Regions from separate parts of the Streptomyces sp. 135 genome, predicted to be linked through region 1. Evidence: riboswitches for the same ligand, from Rfam matches in the RefSeq annotation. Region 1 holds a riboswitch; the other holds the start of a gene.
What was found. Region 1 has a riboswitch for glycine ahead of gcvP (aminomethyl-transferring glycine dehydrogenase). Riboswitches for the same ligand answer to the same signal wherever they lie in the genome.
Positions count from the first base shown of each region.

Region 2: it holds a riboswitch for glycine, as region 1 does, so the genes downstream of both, gcvT (glycine cleavage system aminomethyltransferase GcvT) here and gcvP (aminomethyl-transferring glycine dehydrogenase) in region 1, are expected to answer to the same signal.

Region 1 covers NZ_CP075691.1:1,252,513-1,260,828, reverse strand. The annotation lists gene KKZ08_RS05845 (MerR family transcriptional regulator) at 1-85, shown strand, start outside; gene KKZ08_RS05840 (DNA polymerase IV) at 143-1,648, shown strand; gene KKZ08_RS05835 (PRC-barrel domain-containing protein) at 1,984-2,358, opposite strand; glycine riboswitch at 2,500-2,598, shown strand; gene gcvP (aminomethyl-transferring glycine dehydrogenase) at 2,793-5,681, shown strand; gene KKZ08_RS05825 (DUF5999 family protein) at 5,812-6,018, opposite strand; gene KKZ08_RS05820 (hypothetical protein) at 6,333-6,926, opposite strand; gene KKZ08_RS05815 (glutamate--cysteine ligase) at 7,410-8,316, shown strand, end outside.
Region 2 covers NZ_CP075691.1:5,949,739-5,958,054, reverse strand. The annotation lists gene KKZ08_RS26985 (enhanced serine sensitivity protein SseB C-terminal domain-containing protein) at 1-172, opposite strand, end outside; gene KKZ08_RS26980 (enhanced serine sensitivity protein SseB) at 437-1,216, opposite strand; gene KKZ08_RS26975 (AAA family ATPase) at 1,278-1,967, opposite strand; glycine riboswitch at 2,100-2,203, shown strand; gene gcvT (glycine cleavage system aminomethyltransferase GcvT) at 2,355-3,479, shown strand; gene gcvH (glycine cleavage system protein GcvH) at 3,559-3,936, shown strand; gene glyA (serine hydroxymethyltransferase) at 3,948-5,210, shown strand; gene KKZ08_RS26955 (L-serine ammonia-lyase) at 5,374-6,774, shown strand; gene KKZ08_RS26950 (GNAT family N-acetyltransferase) at 6,761-7,453, opposite strand; gene KKZ08_RS26945 (EF-hand domain-containing protein) at 7,535-7,747, shown strand; gene KKZ08_RS26940 (ATP-binding cassette domain-containing protein) at 7,821-8,316, opposite strand, start outside.

The sequences.
Region 1 (8,316 bases):
CGGGGAGCGGATCGACACCGGGGAGACGCTCGTCGGCCACAACCCCGCCGATGAGCTCGCCAGACGGCGCAACAAGGCGGTCTGAGCCGCCGAGGGGCCTGTCGATGGGGCATTGTCAGTGGCGTAAGGCAGCATCGGAGATGTGAGAAGCGCGCCGACGATCCTGCATCTGGACATGGATGCCTTCTACGCGTCCGCCGAGCAGGCCGCGAAGCCGAGTCTGCGTGGAAAGGCCGTGGTGGTGGGCGGTCTCGGGCCGCGGGGTGTCGTGGCCACGGCCTCCTATGAGGCACGGCGGTTCGGTGTGCACTCGGCGATGCCGATGGGGCAGGCGCGGCGGCTGGCTCCGAACGCCGCCTATCTCGTGCCGCGCTTCGGGTTGTACCGCGAGATCAGTGAGCAGGTCATGGGGCTGCTGCGGGAGCTGTCACCGCTGGTGGAGCCGCTCAGCCTGGACGAGGCCTTCGTGGACCTGGAGGCGGGCGGGGTCGCCGATGACGAGGCGTCGGCCAGGGCCGTGGGGGAGCGGCTGCGGGCGGACATCAAGGCGGTGACCGGGCTGACCGGGTCCGTGGGGCTCGCCGCCTCCAAGATGCTGGCGAAGATCGCCTCCGAGGAGGCCAAGCCGGATGGGCTCAGGCTGATAGCACCGGGGACGGAGCGGGCGCTGCTGGGACCGATGTCGGTGCGGACGTTGCCGGGGGTCGGTCCCGCCACCGGGGACCATTTGCGGCGGGCCGGGATCACCACGGTCGAGGAGATCGCCGAGGCCGGGGAGGACGAGCTCGTACGGCTGCTCGGGAAGGCGCACGGCGGATCGCTGTACGCGATGGCGCTGGCGCACGACGAGCGGCCCGTGGTGGCCGAGCGGGACACCAAGTCGGTCAGCGTCGAGGACACCTATGACGTGGACATCCACGACCGGGTGCGGGTCAGGGGGGAGGTCGCCCGGCTCGCCGACCGGTGCGTGCAGCGGCTGCGTGCGGCGGGGCACTCGGGGCGGACCATCGTGCTGAAGGTGCGGCGGTTCGACTTCTCCACGCTGACGCGGTCCGAGACGTTGCGGGGGCCCACCGACGATCCCGGAGTGGTCCGGGAGGCCGCGGCGCGGCTGCTGGAGTCCGTGGACACCACGGGTGGGGTGCGGCTGCTGGGGGTGGGGGTCACGGGGCTCGCCGACTACACGCAGGAGGACCTCTTCGCGCAGGCCCAGGCGCAGGCTGCTGCTGAGGCCGGGGTTTCCGATGAGGGTGTGGAGCCGGAGTCCGGCGGCGAAGCGGACGGGGCGTCGCCCGGGGAGCCGCAGGATGTGGGTGCCGAGGAGTCCGCGGCCCCTGCGGAGCGGCGCTGGGCAGCTGGGCACGATGTGCGGCATGCCGAGTACGGGCACGGGTGGGTGCAGGGGAGCGGGCTGGGCCGGGTGACGGTGCGCTTCGAGACGCCGGGGTCCGAGCCGGGGCGGGTGCGGACGTTCCGCACGGATGATCCGCTGCTGGTGCCGGCGGAGCCGTTGCCGTTGGTGGAGCCGTCCGGGGCGGCAGGGCCGTTCCGTGCGGCAGGGCTGTCCTGCGCGGTGGAGCCGTCGGTCGTGGGGGAGGCCTTGCCTGCGGGGGCTGGGGAGGTGGCAGGGCTGGGGGAGCGGGGTTGAGGGCGGCGTGGCGCCCTCACGGCGGTGGATCCTGCGGGGAGGGGGCTCGGTCGGGGCGAGGGGTGAGGTTCGCGGCGAGGTGGCCGCCAGGGGAGGGTGCCCCGCGTTGGGGCTGGTGCGTGGTCTAGGGGGAGCCAGCTGCGGTCGGGGTGGGGGCCCGGCAGAGGGGAGGGGGAGGTCCGTGGCGAGGGGGTCGTACGGGGGGCGGCGGTGATGCGGCCGGTGTGGTGGTCTTGGGCTGGCCGGTCAGCCTCGCTGGGGGCTTGTTGGCTGGGTGACCGGGATTGCGGGTCCGCGTGGCCGATGGTGCAAGGGGAGGGGGAACAGCCGCGTGGTCAGGGAGGGTCGCCTGCGATGTGGCCGAAGTTGCGGTCCCGGGGAGGGGGCTCTGGGGGTGTGGTGTCCAGGCCGTAGTGGTGGTAGAGCTGGAGTTCCTGGGCGGGGGAGAGGTGGCGGCCGACGCCGAAGTCGGGGGCGTCCTTGATCAGGTCGCGGTCGAAGGGGATGCGGAGGGTGCCGTCGCCGGTGAGTTCGCTCGGCTCCAGGGGGACGAAGGCGTCGCGGCTGAACAGGCCGGTGCGTATGGCCGCCCACTCCGGTGCGCCGGTGGCGTCGTCGAGATAGATCTCGTCGATCGTGCCGATCTTCGCCCCGTTCCGGTCGAACGCCTTGCGGCCGATCAGGTTGCGCGGATCGATGTCGGTCTGCACGGGCCCTCCAGCTGATCGCGGGGTCGGATGTGGGCATAACTCATCTTTGTCCGCTCGTACTCACTACGTAAGAGCACTTCGGGGCAGGCGGCCACTCGAGGGAATGGCCGGGGGACGCGCTGGTAGGCTGGCGCTGGCTGCTGATCCCGTGCGGGAGAGCTCTCCGGGTCACGATTCCGGAGGCGCCGAAGGAGCAAATCCTCCCCGGAATCTCTCAGGCACACGTACCGCACGGACGAGGTCACTCTGGAAAGCAGGGCGGGCGTACGGGCGGGCACGTTCGAACCCCTTCCTCACCGACGGTGAAAGCCGGGACGGCGCCTTCGCGGGTGTCCCCGGTGAAGCTCTCAGGTTGAGATGACAGAGGGGGAGGCCGTCCGGGTACCCGCGCCGTGGTACCCCTCGTAGGTCGCGCAGACCAGGAGGCCTCCGCAATGACTGCCACCAATCGCATCCCGCTCTCCGAGCTCGAACAGGGCATCCCCTTCGAGCAGCGGCACATCGGGCCCGATGCGGAAGCGCGGGCCAAGATGCTCGCCCAGGTCGGGTACGGCTCGCTCGACGAGCTCACGGCCGCCGCGGTGCCGGATGTGATCAAGAACGCCGAGGCGCTGAAGCTGCCCGGCGCGCGCTCCGAGGCCGAGGTGCTGGCCGAACTGCGCTCGCTCGCCGACCGGAACCAGGTCCTCGATTCCATGATCGGTCTCGGGTACTACGGCACCTTCACGCCGCCCGTGATCTTGCGGAACGTCATGGAGAACCCCGCCTGGTACACCGCCTACACGCCGTACCAGCCCGAGATCTCCCAGGGGCGCCTCGAGGCGCTGCTCAACTTCCAGACCATGGTCGCCGAGCTGACCGGCCTGCCCACCTCCGGAGCCTCGCTGCTCGACGAGGGGACGGCCGCTGCCGAGGCCATGGCCCTGTCGCGGCGCATGGGCAAGGTCAAGGACGGCGTCTTCCTCGTCGACGCCGACGCCCTGCCGCAGACCATCGCCGTCATCCGGACCCGTGCCGAGCCGACGGGTGTCGAGGTCGTCGTCACGGACTTGAGCACCGGTATTCCCGCCGAGGTCGCCGAGCGCGGTGTCGTGGGCGTGCTGGTTCAGTACCCCGGCGCCTCCGGCGCCGTACGCGACATCAAGCCGCTCATCGACCAGGCGCACGAGCTCGGTGCGGTCGTCACGGTCGCCGCCGACCTGCTCGCCCTGACGCTGCTCACCTCGCCCGGCGAGCTCGGCGCGGACATCGCCGTCGGCACGACCCAGCGCTTCGGTGTGCCGATGGGCTTCGGCGGCCCGCACGCCGGTTACATGGCGGTGCGCGAGAAGTTCGCGCGCAGCCTGCCCGGGCGGCTCGTCGGCGTCTCCGTCGACGCCGACGGCAACAAGGCGTACCGGCTCGCGCTGCAGACCCGTGAGCAGCACATCCGCCGTGAGAAGGCCACCAGCAACATCTGTACCGCTCAGGTGCTGCTCGCCGTCATGGCCGGGATGTACGCCGTCTACCACGGCCCCGACGGGCTGAAGTCCATCGCGCGGCGCACCCACCGGTACGCGACGCTCCTCGCCGAGGGCCTGAAGGCCGGCGGTGTCGAGGTCGTGCACGGCGCGTACTTCGACACGCTGACCGTGCGCGTGCCCGGCAAGGCGGAGGGGATCGTTTCTGCAGCCCGCGAGAACGGCGTCAACATCCGCCGGGTCGACGCCGACCACGTCTCGCTCGCCTGTGACGAGACCACCACGCGCCGGCAGCTCGCCGCCGTGTGGGGGGCCTTCGGGGTCGAGGCCGATGTCGACGCGCTCGACGCCGAGGTCAGGGACACGCTGCCCGCGGGTCTGCTGCGCACGGATCAGTACCTCACGCACCCCGTCTTCCACCAGTACCGCTCCGAGACGTCGATGCTGCGCTACCTGCGCAGGCTGGCCGACCGCGACTACGCGCTCGACCGCGGCATGATCCCGCTGGGCTCCTGCACCATGAAGCTCAACGCGACCACCGAGATGGAGCCGGTCACCTGGCCCGAGTTCGGACAGCTGCACCCCTTCGCGCCCGCCCAGCAGGCGCAGGGCTACCTCACGCTCATCCGTGAGCTGGAGGAGCGGCTCGCCGAGGTCACCGGGTACGACAAGGTCTCCCTCCAGCCGAACGCCGGGTCGCAGGGTGAGCTGGCCGGGCTGCTGGCCGTGCGCGGGTACCACCGCGCCAACGGTGACGACCAGCGCACCGTCTGCCTCATCCCGTCCTCCGCGCACGGGACGAACGCGGCGAGCGCCGTCATGGCCGGCATGAAGGTCGTCGTCGTGAAGACCGCCGACGACGGCGAGATCGACGCCGAGGACCTGCGCGCCAAGATCGAGAAGCACCGTGACGAGCTCGCCGTGCTCATGATCACGTACCCCTCGACGCACGGTGTGTTCGAGGAGCACGTCGCCGACATCTGCGCGGAGGTGCACGAGGCCGGCGGTCAGGTGTACGTCGACGGCGCGAACCTCAACGCGCTGGTGGGTCTCGCCAAGCCGGGGCACTTCGGCGGCGACGTCTCGCACCTGAACCTGCACAAGACCTTCTGCATCCCGCACGGCGGCGGCGGCCCGGGTGTCGGCCCGGTCGGTGTGCGCGAGCACCTCGCCCCGTACCTGCCCAACCATCCGTTGCAGCCCGCCGCGGGCCCGAAGACCGGTGTCGGCCCGATCTCCGCGGCGCCGTGGGGTTCCGCCGGGATCCTGCCGATCTCCTGGTCGTACGTACGCCTCATGGGCGGCGAGGGGCTCAAGCGCGCCACCCAGGTCGCGGTGCTCTCCGCCAACTACATCGCCAAGCGCCTGGAGCCGCACTACCCGGTGCTCTACACCGGTCCCGGCGGGCTCGTCGCGCACGAGGCCATCATCGACCTGCGGCCGCTCAGCAAGGCGACCGGCGTCAGCGTCGACGACATCGCCAAGCGGCTCATCGACTACGGCTTCCACGCGCCGACCATGTCCTTCCCGGTCGCGGGCACGCTGATGATCGAGCCGACCGAGAGCGAGGACCTCGCCGAGATCGACCGGTTCTGCGACGCGATGATCGCCATCCGCCGGGAGATCGAGAAGGTCGGCTCCGGTGAGTGGGCCGCCGACGACAACCCGCTGCGGAACGCGCCGCACACCGCGGCCGCGCTCGGCGGGGAGTGGGAGCACGGCTACAGCCGTGAGGAGGCCGTCTTCCCGGCCGGCGTCGTCGCGTCGGACAAGTACTGGCCGCCGGTGCGCCGCATCGACCAGGCGTACGGCGACCGGAACCTCGTCTGCTCGTGCCCGCCGCTGGACGCGTACGAGGACTGATGACGGGGCCCGTGCGGCACGGGCATGCGCCGGGGCCGGTTCGGAGAGTTCTCTCCGGGCCGGCCCCTCGTGTGTTCCGTGTTCTGTTCCGTGCTGCGGGGTTACGTCCGTGCGGCTGTGCCGGCGGCGATCAGGCGGCCGTCATGATCTGGTCGGTGCCCAGCGGTCGGTGCGGGGCGATGATCTGGCCGTCCGGCAGCAGCTCACCGGTGTCCTCGAAGAGCAGGACGCCGTTGCACAGCAGGCTCCAGCCCTGCTCCGGGTGGCTCGCCATGAGGAGCGCGGCCTCCCGGTCGGCGGAGTCGGCTGTCGGGCACGGTGGTTGGTGCTGGCACATGGAAGGGTTCTTTCGCTGCGGTGAGATGGTGGTGACGTCTGTGCTGCGGTTCGCTGCGGTACTCATAACCGCCCCCCGTTGTAGTCGGTCCGTTCCCAGTGTTGCCCCACGGGCGTCAATCCGCAGGGATTTTGCAGCAGCGGTTCTTACTGCTTAATGACGTATCACCCGCCCGGGCGGTTCAGCCCAACTCCACTGTCCCTTCGGGTGGTTCGGGGTGGCCTGACCGGACTAGTCCACCTGGGTGGGGGCGCAGCGCCGTGCCCCGCGGCCAAGGGCGGCGGGGCACGTGTGACAGCAGGGTTGCGGCGGGGTCAGGCGGGCGAGCCGAGCAGGGGCGCGGGCGTCGCCGGTGTCAGGCGGTGGGCGAGGACCGGGAGCAACTCGGCGACGCGGTGCGGCCGGTGGGCCGCGATGCCGGGCGGGGCCGGAGCCAGGGGGACCAGCAGATCGGTGGCCGCGAGCGGGGCATCGGTGCCGTCGTCGGTGCAGTCGCCGTGCAGCCAGAGCGTCAGCATGTAGAGCTCGGGTACGGAGAGCAGTCGGGGCTGGCAGGGCATCGGCATGGCCTCGGCGTGCCGCAGGGCCCGCTCGGTGGAGGCGATGTAAGGGCCCTCGAAGAAGTGGGAGAAGGCCCAGCCGTCCGGTGTGAGCATCGTGTCGGCCGCGGCGAGGGTGCGCTCGCCGCTGCGGATCATGAAGCGCCAGCCGGCGAGGCGGGTGGGCGAGGTGCCGTCGGGCGCGGTGCGGCCCAGCACATGGACGGGCAGCGGGAGTTCGGGGCTCACGGCACCCTGGGCGGCACGGAGGGCCGGGGTCCGGGCCTCGCGTACGGCTGTGGGGGAACCGAGTGCCGCGAGGACGCTGCGCAGGGCGGGCGCGGGGGCCGGGAGGACATGCAGCGGCATGGTGGGTCGCCTCTCTCATTCGACAGGCACAGTGGAGCGGGGGCAGGTGCGTGACGTCGCTGTCAGCTCTGGGTCAGAGGGGCGGGGGCCGGGGGACCGCGAGCGCCAACTCTCTGCCTAGATTGCGAAGTTTATATGAGACATGTTCGAGCGGTGTTTCGGCTAGACGTGCTCGATATTGCGGGCAAGGCGTTATCGGGTCATACTTCTGAGAGGTTTAACCCGATTTCGGATAGGCCTCGCTTCCGTGACCTCGTATTCAGCGAGGTGAGCGGTCGGCCGATTCCCGTCGGTTCTTTTGACCAGGTTCTCCGGAACGGAATCCTCGCCTGCCGCATGCCCGGTGAATGTGCCGCGCGTCGGCTGCCACGAGCCTACTGCCCGGCGCGTCGCCGTGGGGCGTTATCGATCACATTGACGGGGCATCATCCCCCGTACACAGTGGCCGGACCCTTGGCTGCCTGTCCGAGGAGGGACGCTTCGATGGGTGAGAAGGTCGTGGCGGGCGCGTTCGACCTGTCCGATCGACACCAGTACCGAAGGAAGCTCCGCGCGTGCCTGACGGGGCTGGAGCGGCTGTTGGAGGAGGAGCGGTTCGATCGGCCCAGGAATCTGATGGGCATGGAGATCGAGCTGAATCTCGCAGGGCCCGACGGACTGCCGAGAATGTTGAATGCGCAGGTTCTCGAGCGCATCGCGAGCGGGGATTTCCAGACGGAACTCGGAATGTTCAACCTGGAAGTGAACATTGCCCCGCACCGGCTCGGCGGACGCGTTCTCGACCGGCTCGCCGAAGAAGTGCGCACCGGTCTCAACTACGCGCACAGAAAAGCCAACGAGGTGGACGCGGGGATCGTCATGATCGGCATTCTGCCGACCCTGAACAGGGAGGACATGGTCTCCGCCAACCTCTCCGACGTCGACCGCTACGCCCTCCTCAACGAGCAGATCGTGGCGGCGCGCGGCGAGCGCTTCGCCCTCGACATCGAGGGCGTGGAGCGGCTGACCTGCACGTCCGCCTCGATCGTGCCCGAAGCGGCGTGCACCTCCGTGCAGTTGCACCTCCAGGTCACCCCGGGCCGGTTCGCCGATGTGTGGAACGCGGCGCAGGCCGTCGCCGCGGCGCAGGTCGCCGTGGGGGCCAACGCGCCGTTCCTCTTCGGGCGCGAGTTGTGGCGCGAGTCGCGGCCCCCGCTCTTCCTCCAGTCCACCGACACGCGACCGCCCGAGCTCCAGGCCCAGGGCGTGCGGCCGAGGACCTGGTTCGGGGAGCGGTGGATCACGGGGCCGCTGGAGCTCTTCGAGGAGAACCTGCGCTACTTTCCGGCGCTGCTGCCCCTCATGGAGGCCGAGGATCCGCTGGGCGTCATCGACGCGGGCGGTGTGCCGC
Region 2 (8,316 bases), 4.7 Mb from region 1:
CGGAGGTCACGCAGGGGGCGTAGCCGAGGCCCTCGACCTCCATGTTCCCGTACTGGGCGTCGGGGGAGCCGGCCTGGCCGTGCCAGAGCAGCATCCACAGCTGCTCGGCGGCGAGCGCGCGCAGCAGTGCCTCGTACGCGTCGTAACGCCCCGGCGTCACTTGGCGCAGCAGCTGCTCGACCTGTCCTCCCGGTCTCGGCTGTGCTCGGCCAGGGGAGACCCCATCGCCCGCGGCCGTGCCCGACGCACTCACCCGTAACCGCCCCTTCACGCCGAACCCGACGACTCGATCGACTCCATGGACCTGCCCTGCCCTGCCCTGACGGACCCGGTCTTGGAACCAGCTTAAGCGTCGATCCCTGCCCGGACTTGACGTACGCGACGTCGAGGGTCGCGGCCCCCTTGGACTCGGGCCCCGCGACTCAGGCCCCGCGACTCAGGCCCCCCGGAGGTAGAACGGCCGCACCTTCGCGCGGAGCCAGTCCGCCACCGGGTCCTGGGCCACGTCGAGCAGGACGAGGTTGACCGGCCAGGGGACCGGGACCAGGGTCAGGGCACGGCCGAGGGCCTGCATCGGGAGGTCGCGGGCGTCGCCCTCCCAGGTGGCCAGTTCGACGCCGACGAAGAGGGTCGGGTCGTCCGTCTCGATGGCGGCCAGGCAGCGGCGCGCGGTGAGCACGACGCCCGCCGCCTCGAATTCACGGCCCGCGGCGGCCAGGAAGCCCACCGGGTCCTCCTGCCAGTCCGGCTCGAAGAGACGGACCCGGCCGCCGGTGGCGGGCCCGTCCAGCGGGGTGCGGCCGGCCCGGCACAGCTCGGCCACGGCGGGCGGCGGCAGGGGGACGCCGACGGTGCCGTCCGGGTTCAGCACGATGCCCAGCTGCGGCGGAAGGCCCCGCGCGAACTCCACGGCGGGCGCCACCGTGCACCCCATGCGGTCGGCCGCGCCGCCGAGCGCCTGGCGGAACTGCTCCTCGGAGGTGAAGACGGGGACGTACGCCTGTCCGTCGATCTCCAGGGTCGGCAGGTCGAGGGTGCCGCTTTCGGGGCCGCCGCCGTTGGGCAGCGGGATCCAGAGCCGGCTGCGGCCCAGCACCTCGACTATGCGGGCACCCGCCGAGGCGGGGGCGCCGAGCGAGGCCGCGAGGACCTGCTCCAGTTCGTTGCCCGGCCATCCGCCGTACGGATGGGCGTGTGCCTGCGCCGGAAAGTCCATCTGTCCCAACCCCTGCTCGCGACCGCTCTGCCTGCGGCTCGCACCCTAACGCCGCTGGTCCTCAGCGGTCGAAGGCGATCTCCCGCAGCACCTGCGCCGCCGCGCGGTCGAGCAGCACCGCGGAGCCGCAGCCGCGCGGCAGGTCGCCTCGCTCGGCGGCCGCCACGAGCCGCGCGATCACTCTGCGGTGCCGGGCGAAGGCGTACCGCGAGACGCCACGGCCGCGCTCGCGCTGGCCCTGGAGCGCGGTGTCGGCGGGGACGTCGAGGAGCAGCAGATGCAGCGTCCCGCCGCGCCGCAGGGCCTCCCGGGCGAGCCAGCGGCGCACCCACGCCTGGGTGCCGCAGTCGTGCACGACGACGCCGGCGCCGGAGCGCAGGATCCGGCGAAGGCCCGCGTAGTGCGCGAGGCGGACCACGGGGCGGTAGACGGCGTACGGCAGCAGCCGCGGCATGCGGGCCGCCCAGCGGTCGCGGGTGTCCTGGGAGTCGACGCGGATGCCGCTGACGGCCTGCCGCATCAGCGTCGACTTTCCGCCACCGGGCAGCCCGGAGACGACGACCAGGTCGCCCTCGGCGAAGGTGAGGCGGCGCGGGCTGTGCCCGGCCCGCTGCCGCAGATCGCGGACGACGGCCACGGGAAGCGGGCCGCAGCCCTCCCGGAGCGGGGCGGCAGCCTGCTTCGGCAGCGCCACCCCCGTGGTAGTGGCGTAGACACTCGTCCTGCTGCGCACCGTGATCGGCCTCCCCATAGCGGTCACGTACTGCTTTCCCCGGCAAGTGTAAAGAGAAGGTAATGCGGCACAAGAGGATTACTCGACCACACGTCCCCCCTGGCCACGGTCGCGTGCAATGATGTGCGCGCCAACTCCATACCGGCCGTTTGAATCCGCGCGGGAGAGTTCCCGGACCAGCATGTATGGGCCCGGGGCGCCGAAGGAGCAAGTCCCTCCCTTGAATCTCTCAGGCCCCGTACCGCGCGGGCGAGGCACATCTGAAAAGCGGGCCGGCAGCCGTCGGTCCCACCCAAGGTGCAAGCCGTGCGTCCCGTGTGCCGGGACGCTCGCGGCGAACCTCTCAGGTTCCGATGACAGATGGGGAGGATCGACCTCGCCCGTCATGCCCTGGGAGTTTTCTTCATGAGCACTGCCCCCCGTCTGACCGCCCTCGATGCCGTGCATCGCGCGCTCGGCGCGACCATGACCGACTTCGCGGGCTGGGACATGCCGCTGCGGTACGCCAGCGAGCGCGACGAGCACAACGCCGTACGCACCAAGGCCGGTCTCTTCGACCTCTCCCACATGGGCGAGATCACCGTCACCGGCCCCGGGGCCGTCGACTTCCTGAACTTCTCGCTCGTCGGCAACATCGGCTCCGTCGGTGTCGGCCGCGCCCGCTACACCATGATCGTCGCCGAGGACGGCGGCATCCTGGACGACCTGATCGTGTACCGCCTGGGCGAGACCGAGTACATGGTGGTCGCCAACGCCTCCAACGCGCAGGTCGTCCTTGACACCCTCACCGCCCGCGCCGACGGCTTCGACGCCGAGGTCCGCGACGACCGCGACGCGTACGCGCTGCTCGCCGTCCAGGGCCCGGAGTCCCCCGGCATCCTGAAGTCCCTGACGGACGCCGACCTGGACGGCCTGAAGTACTACGCGGGCCTGCCCGGCACCGTCGCGGGCGTCCCCGCGCTGATCGCCCGCACGGGCTACACCGGCGAGGACGGCTTCGAGCTGTTCGTCGCCCCCGGTGACGCCGAGAAGCTGTGGAACGCCCTCATGGAGGCCGGCACCCCCGTCGGCATGGTCCCGGCGGGTCTCTCCTGCCGCGACACGCTGCGCCTGGAGGCGGGCATGCCGCTGTACGGGCACGAGCTGACCGCCGGGCTCACGCCGTTCGACGCGGGCCTCGGCCGGGTGGTGAAGTTCGACAAGACGTCGCAGTCGGACTCCTTCGTGGGCCGCGCGGCCCTGGCCGCCGCCGCCGAGCGCGCCGAGTCCGCCCCGCCGCGCAAGCTGGTCGGCCTGATCGCCGAGGGCCGCCGCGTCCCGCGCGCGGGCTTCTCCGTGGTCGCGGACGGCGAGGTCATCGGCGAGGTCACCTCCGGCGCCCCGTCCCCGACGCTGGGCAAGCCGATCGCGATGGCGTACGTGGACGCGGAGCACGCCGCTCCCGGCACGCCCGGTGTGGGCGTGGACATCCGCGGTACGCATGAGCCGTACGAGGTCGTGGCGCTGCCGTTCTACAAGCGCCAGAAGTGACGCCTCGACCGTCACAAGTGACCCCCCGCACATCTTTCCCGTTCCGCAGCACCCACCCGCGTACAGGAGAATTCAGGTCATGAGCAACCCCCAGCAGCTGCGTTACAGCAAGGAGCACGAGTGGCTGTCGGACGCCCAGGAGGGCGTCTCGACGGTCGGCATCACGGAGCACGCGGCCAACGCGCTCGGTGACGTCGTCTTCGTGCAGCTTCCGGCGGTCGGCGACACGGTGACCGCGGGCGAGACCTGCGGCGAGCTGGAGTCGACCAAGTCGGTCAGCGACCTCTACTCCCCGGTCACCGGCGAGGTCGTCGAGGCCAACCAGGACGTCGTGGACGACCCGTCGCTGGTGAACTCCGCGCCGTTCGAGGGCGGTTGGCTCTTCAAGGTCCGCACCACGGAGGAGCCGAAGGACCTGCTCTCCGCGGACGAGTACACCGAGTTCTCCGGCAGCTAAGGATCTCCCCGATGTCGCTTCTGAACACCCCTCTGCACGAGCTGGACCCGGAGGTCGCCGCAGCCGTCGACGCCGAGCTCCACCGCCAGCAGTCCACCCTGGAAATGATCGCCTCGGAGAACTTCGCTCCGGTCGCCGTCATGGAGGCCCAGGGGACGGTCCTCACCAACAAGTACGCCGAGGGCTACCCCGGCCGCCGCTACTACGGCGGCTGCGAGCACGTCGACGTCACCGAGCGGCTCGCGATCGAGCGGATCAAGGACCTGTTCGGCGCCGAGTACGCCAACGTCCAGCCGCACTCCGGCGCCTCCGCCAACCAGGCCGCCCTCTTCGCGCTCGCCCAGCCCGGCGACACGATCCTCGGCCTGGACCTGGCACACGGCGGGCACCTCACCCACGGCATGCGCCTGAACTTCTCCGGCAAGCAGTTCAACGTGGTCGCGTACCACGTCGACGAGGCCGGCCTGGTCGACATGGCCGAGGTCGAGCGCCTGGCCAAGGAGAACAGCCCCAAGGTGATCATCGCGGGCTGGTCCGCGTACCCGCGTCACCTGGACTTCGCCGAGTTCCGCCGCATCGCGGACGAGGTCGGCGCGTACCTGTGGGTCGACATGGCGCACTTCGCCGGTCTCGTCGCCGCCGGGCTGCACCCGAACCCGGTGCCGTTCGCGGACGTGGTGACCTCCACCACGCACAAGACGCTGGGCGGCCCGCGCGGCGGCGTCATCCTGGCCCGCAGCAAGGACTTCGCGAAGAAGCTGAACTCCGCGGTCTTCCCCGGCTTCCAGGGCGGCCCGCTGGAGCACGTGATCGCGGCCAAGGCCGTCTCCTTCAAGATCGCGGCGGGCGAGGAGTTCAAGGAGCGCCAGCAGCGCACCCTGGACGGTGCCCGCATCCTGGCCGAGCGTCTCGTCCAGGACGACGCGAAGGCCGTCGGCGTCGACGTCCTGTCCGGCGGCACGGACGTGCACCTGGTCCTGGTGGACCTGCGCAACTCCGAGCTGGACGGGCAGCAGGCCGAGGACCGCCTCCACGAGGTCGGCATCACGGTCAACCGCAACGCGATCCCGAACGACCCGCGCCCCCCGATGGTCACCTCGGGCCTGCGGATCGGCACCCCGGCACTCGCCACGCGCGGCTTCCAGACGGAGGACTTCCGCGAGGTCGCCGACATCATCGCCGAGGCCCTCAAGCCGGGCTTCGACGCGGACGCCCTCAAGGCCCGCGTGACGGCCCTGGCCGACAAGCACCCGCTGTACCCCGGCCTGAAGTAGTTCTGAAGTAGTTTCGTACGCTTTTTCGTACACTTCAGACCGGAACAGCTTCGTACGCTTTTGTTCGTACGTACGAAAGGTCGGGGCACCCCGCACACTGGACAGTGAGCAGGGTGCCCCGCACCACGTCCGCCTCTTGATCTTTTCGTCTTTGGAGTTCTCCGTGGCCATCTCGGTCTTCGACCTGTTCTCGATCGGCATCGGCCCGTCCAGCTCCCACACGGTCGGCCCGATGCGCGCCGCCCGCATGTTCGCGAGCCGCCTCAAGAACGAGGGCCTCATGGCCCACACCACCGCCATACGGGCCGAGCTCTTCGGCTCGCTCGGAGCCACCGGCCACGGCCACGGCACCCCGAAGGCCGTGCTGCTCGGCCTGGAGGGCGAGTCGCCGCGCACGGTGGACGTGGAGAGTGCCGACGCCCGGGTCGAGGCGATCAAGAGCAGCGGCCGCCTCAGCCTCCTCGGCATGCACGAGATCGGCTTCGACTTCGACGAGGACCTGATCCTGCACCGCCGCAAGGCCCTGCCGTACCACGCCAACGGCATGACGATCTTCGCGTACGACCATGAGGGCGCCCTCGTCCTGGAGAAGACGTACTACTCGGTGGGCGGCGGCTTCGTCGTCGACGAGACGGTGCTTGAGCAGGAGGGCGCGGAGGGTGAGAACCCGATCGTGCCGGACGACACCGTCCTCAAGTACCCCTTCCGCACCGGCGACGAGCTGCTGCGCCTCGCCCAGGAGACCGGCCTGTCCATCTCCGCGCTGATGCTGGAGAACGAGAAGGCCTGGCGCACGGAGGAGGAGATCCGCGAGGGCCTCCTCGACATCTGGCGCACCATGCAGGCCTGCGTCTCGCGCGGCATGTCCCGCGAGGGCATCCTGCCGGGCGGCCTTAAAGTCCGCCGCCGCGCCGCCAACTCGGCCCGCCAGCTGCGCGCCGAGGGCGACCCGCAGGCCCGCGCGATGGAGTGGATCACGCTCTACGCCATGGCCGTGAACGAGGAGAACGCCGCGGGCGGCCGCGTCGTGACCGCCCCGACCAACGGCGCCGCGGGCATCATCCCGGCCGTCCTGCACTACTACATGAACTTCGTGCCCGGCGGCGCCTCCCAGGAGGAGAAGGACGACGCCGTGGTGCGCTTCCTGCTCGCCGCGGGCGCCATCGGCATGCTCTTCAAGGAGAACGCCTCGATCTCCGGCGCCGAGGTCGGCTGCCAGGGCGAGGTCGGCTCCGCCTGCTCGATGGCGGCGGGCGCGCTCGCCGAGGTCCTCGGCGGCTCCCCGGAGCAGGTCGAGAACGCCGCGGAGATCGGCATGGAGCACAACCTCGGCCTGACCTGCGACCCGGTCGGCGGCCTCGTCCAGATCCCGTGCATCGAGCGCAACGGCATGGCGGCCGTGAAGGCCGTGACCGCGGCGAAGATGGCGATGCGGGGCGACGGCTCCCACAAGGTCTCCCTCGACAAGGTCATCAAGACCATGAAGGAGACGGGCGCCGACATGAGCGTCAAGTACAAGGAGACCGCGCGGGGCGGGCTCGCGGTGAACATCATCGAGTGCTGAGGGCTCCCTGACGCGGTGACACGAACAGCGCCTCCGACCCCACCGGCCGGTACCCCGCCGCCTGGAAGGCCCGCACGGCGCGCGCGTTGCCCGCGGCCTGCTGCGCCCACACCACGTCGCCGTCCGGGACGAGATGGCGTGCCGCGCCGGCCAGGGCGCGGCCGAGGCCCCGGTGGCGTGCGTCCTCCTCGACCTCGACCGCCGTCTCCCAGCGGCCCGCGACGCCCCGGCCGATGACCAGGACGCCGCCGCCCGCGGACGTCCATACGCGTACGTCGTCGCGGTGCTCGCGGGCGCGGGCGACGCGTGGGTGGTCCGGGTCGTCCAGTTCGCGCAGTTCGAGGCGCGGGTCGGGGGTGCCCGGCCGGGCGGTGGCCGCGGTCAGCAGGTCGATGGTGTCCGTCGTACGGCCCGTCCGGTCCGTCAAGGCGGCGTGGAAGCGCGCGTTCATGGCGGCCGCGAGCGGGTCGCAGTCGAGGGCGGCGAGCGTGGCCCGCACCCAGGCGGGTTCCTCGTCGGTGAAGACGACGGAGTGCGCCGTGAAGGCGATCACCCCCGCGTCGCGGTGGCCGGGCTGCGGCACGACGGTGATCGCGCTGTCCGGCGGCGGGAACGTACCGCGTGCGGCGGCCTCCAGGATGGTCCCGAGCTCGGCAGAGGTGCGAGAGGCGCTGGCCATGGGTGTACTCCTTGTGATCCGGTGGTGGGGCGGCGGATACCCTGACCCCCGTCAGTAGTGCACCAAGAAGGGGTGGATCCGGTGGCGGACATCGACGAAGCGCGCAGGACGTTCGACCAGTTCGACGCGGACGGCGACGGCTTCATCACGGCGGCCGAGTGGAAGAGCGCCATGGCCAAGATGGGCGACTTCTACATGACCGAGACGGTGGCCGAGGCCGTCATCGGCACGAAGGACAGCAACGCGGACAAGCGGCTGTCGTTCGACGAGTTCTGGGCGAGCCTGAACAAGTAGCCGCCCGTCGTCTTCTCGGGTGGAGCGGAGGGGCCCGGCGCGTGGGTGGCGCCGGGCCCCTCCGTCATGCCGCTCAGCGGTGCGTACGCACACTCCAGCGCCCCTCCGTGCGCTCCAGGCGCACGGGGTGGTCGAAGCACTCGCTGATCCGGTCACCGGTCAGTACGTCGTCCACGGCGCCGGAGGCGAGCGCGGCCCCGTCGCGCAGGAGGAGCGCGTGGGTCGTGCCGGCGGGCAGTTCCTCCAGATGGTGCGTGACCAGGACCGTGGCCAGTTCCGGGTGGGTCGCGCGCAGGGTGTCCAGGCTGTCGAGCAGGCGTTCCCGTCCGGCGAGGTCGAGGCCGGTGGCGGGTTCGTCGAGCAGGACGAGGCGCGGGCTCGGCATCAGGGACCGCGCGATCAGGGTGCGGCCGCGTTCGCCCTGGGAGAGCGTGGGCCAGCGGGCGTCGGCGCGGTGCGCGAGGCCGAGCAGGGCGATCAGGTGGTCGGCCCGCTCCTCCTGCTCGGGCGTGGGGCGCCAACGTGGTACCGGCTCCACGCTGTTGGTCAGCCCGGTGAGGACGACGTCA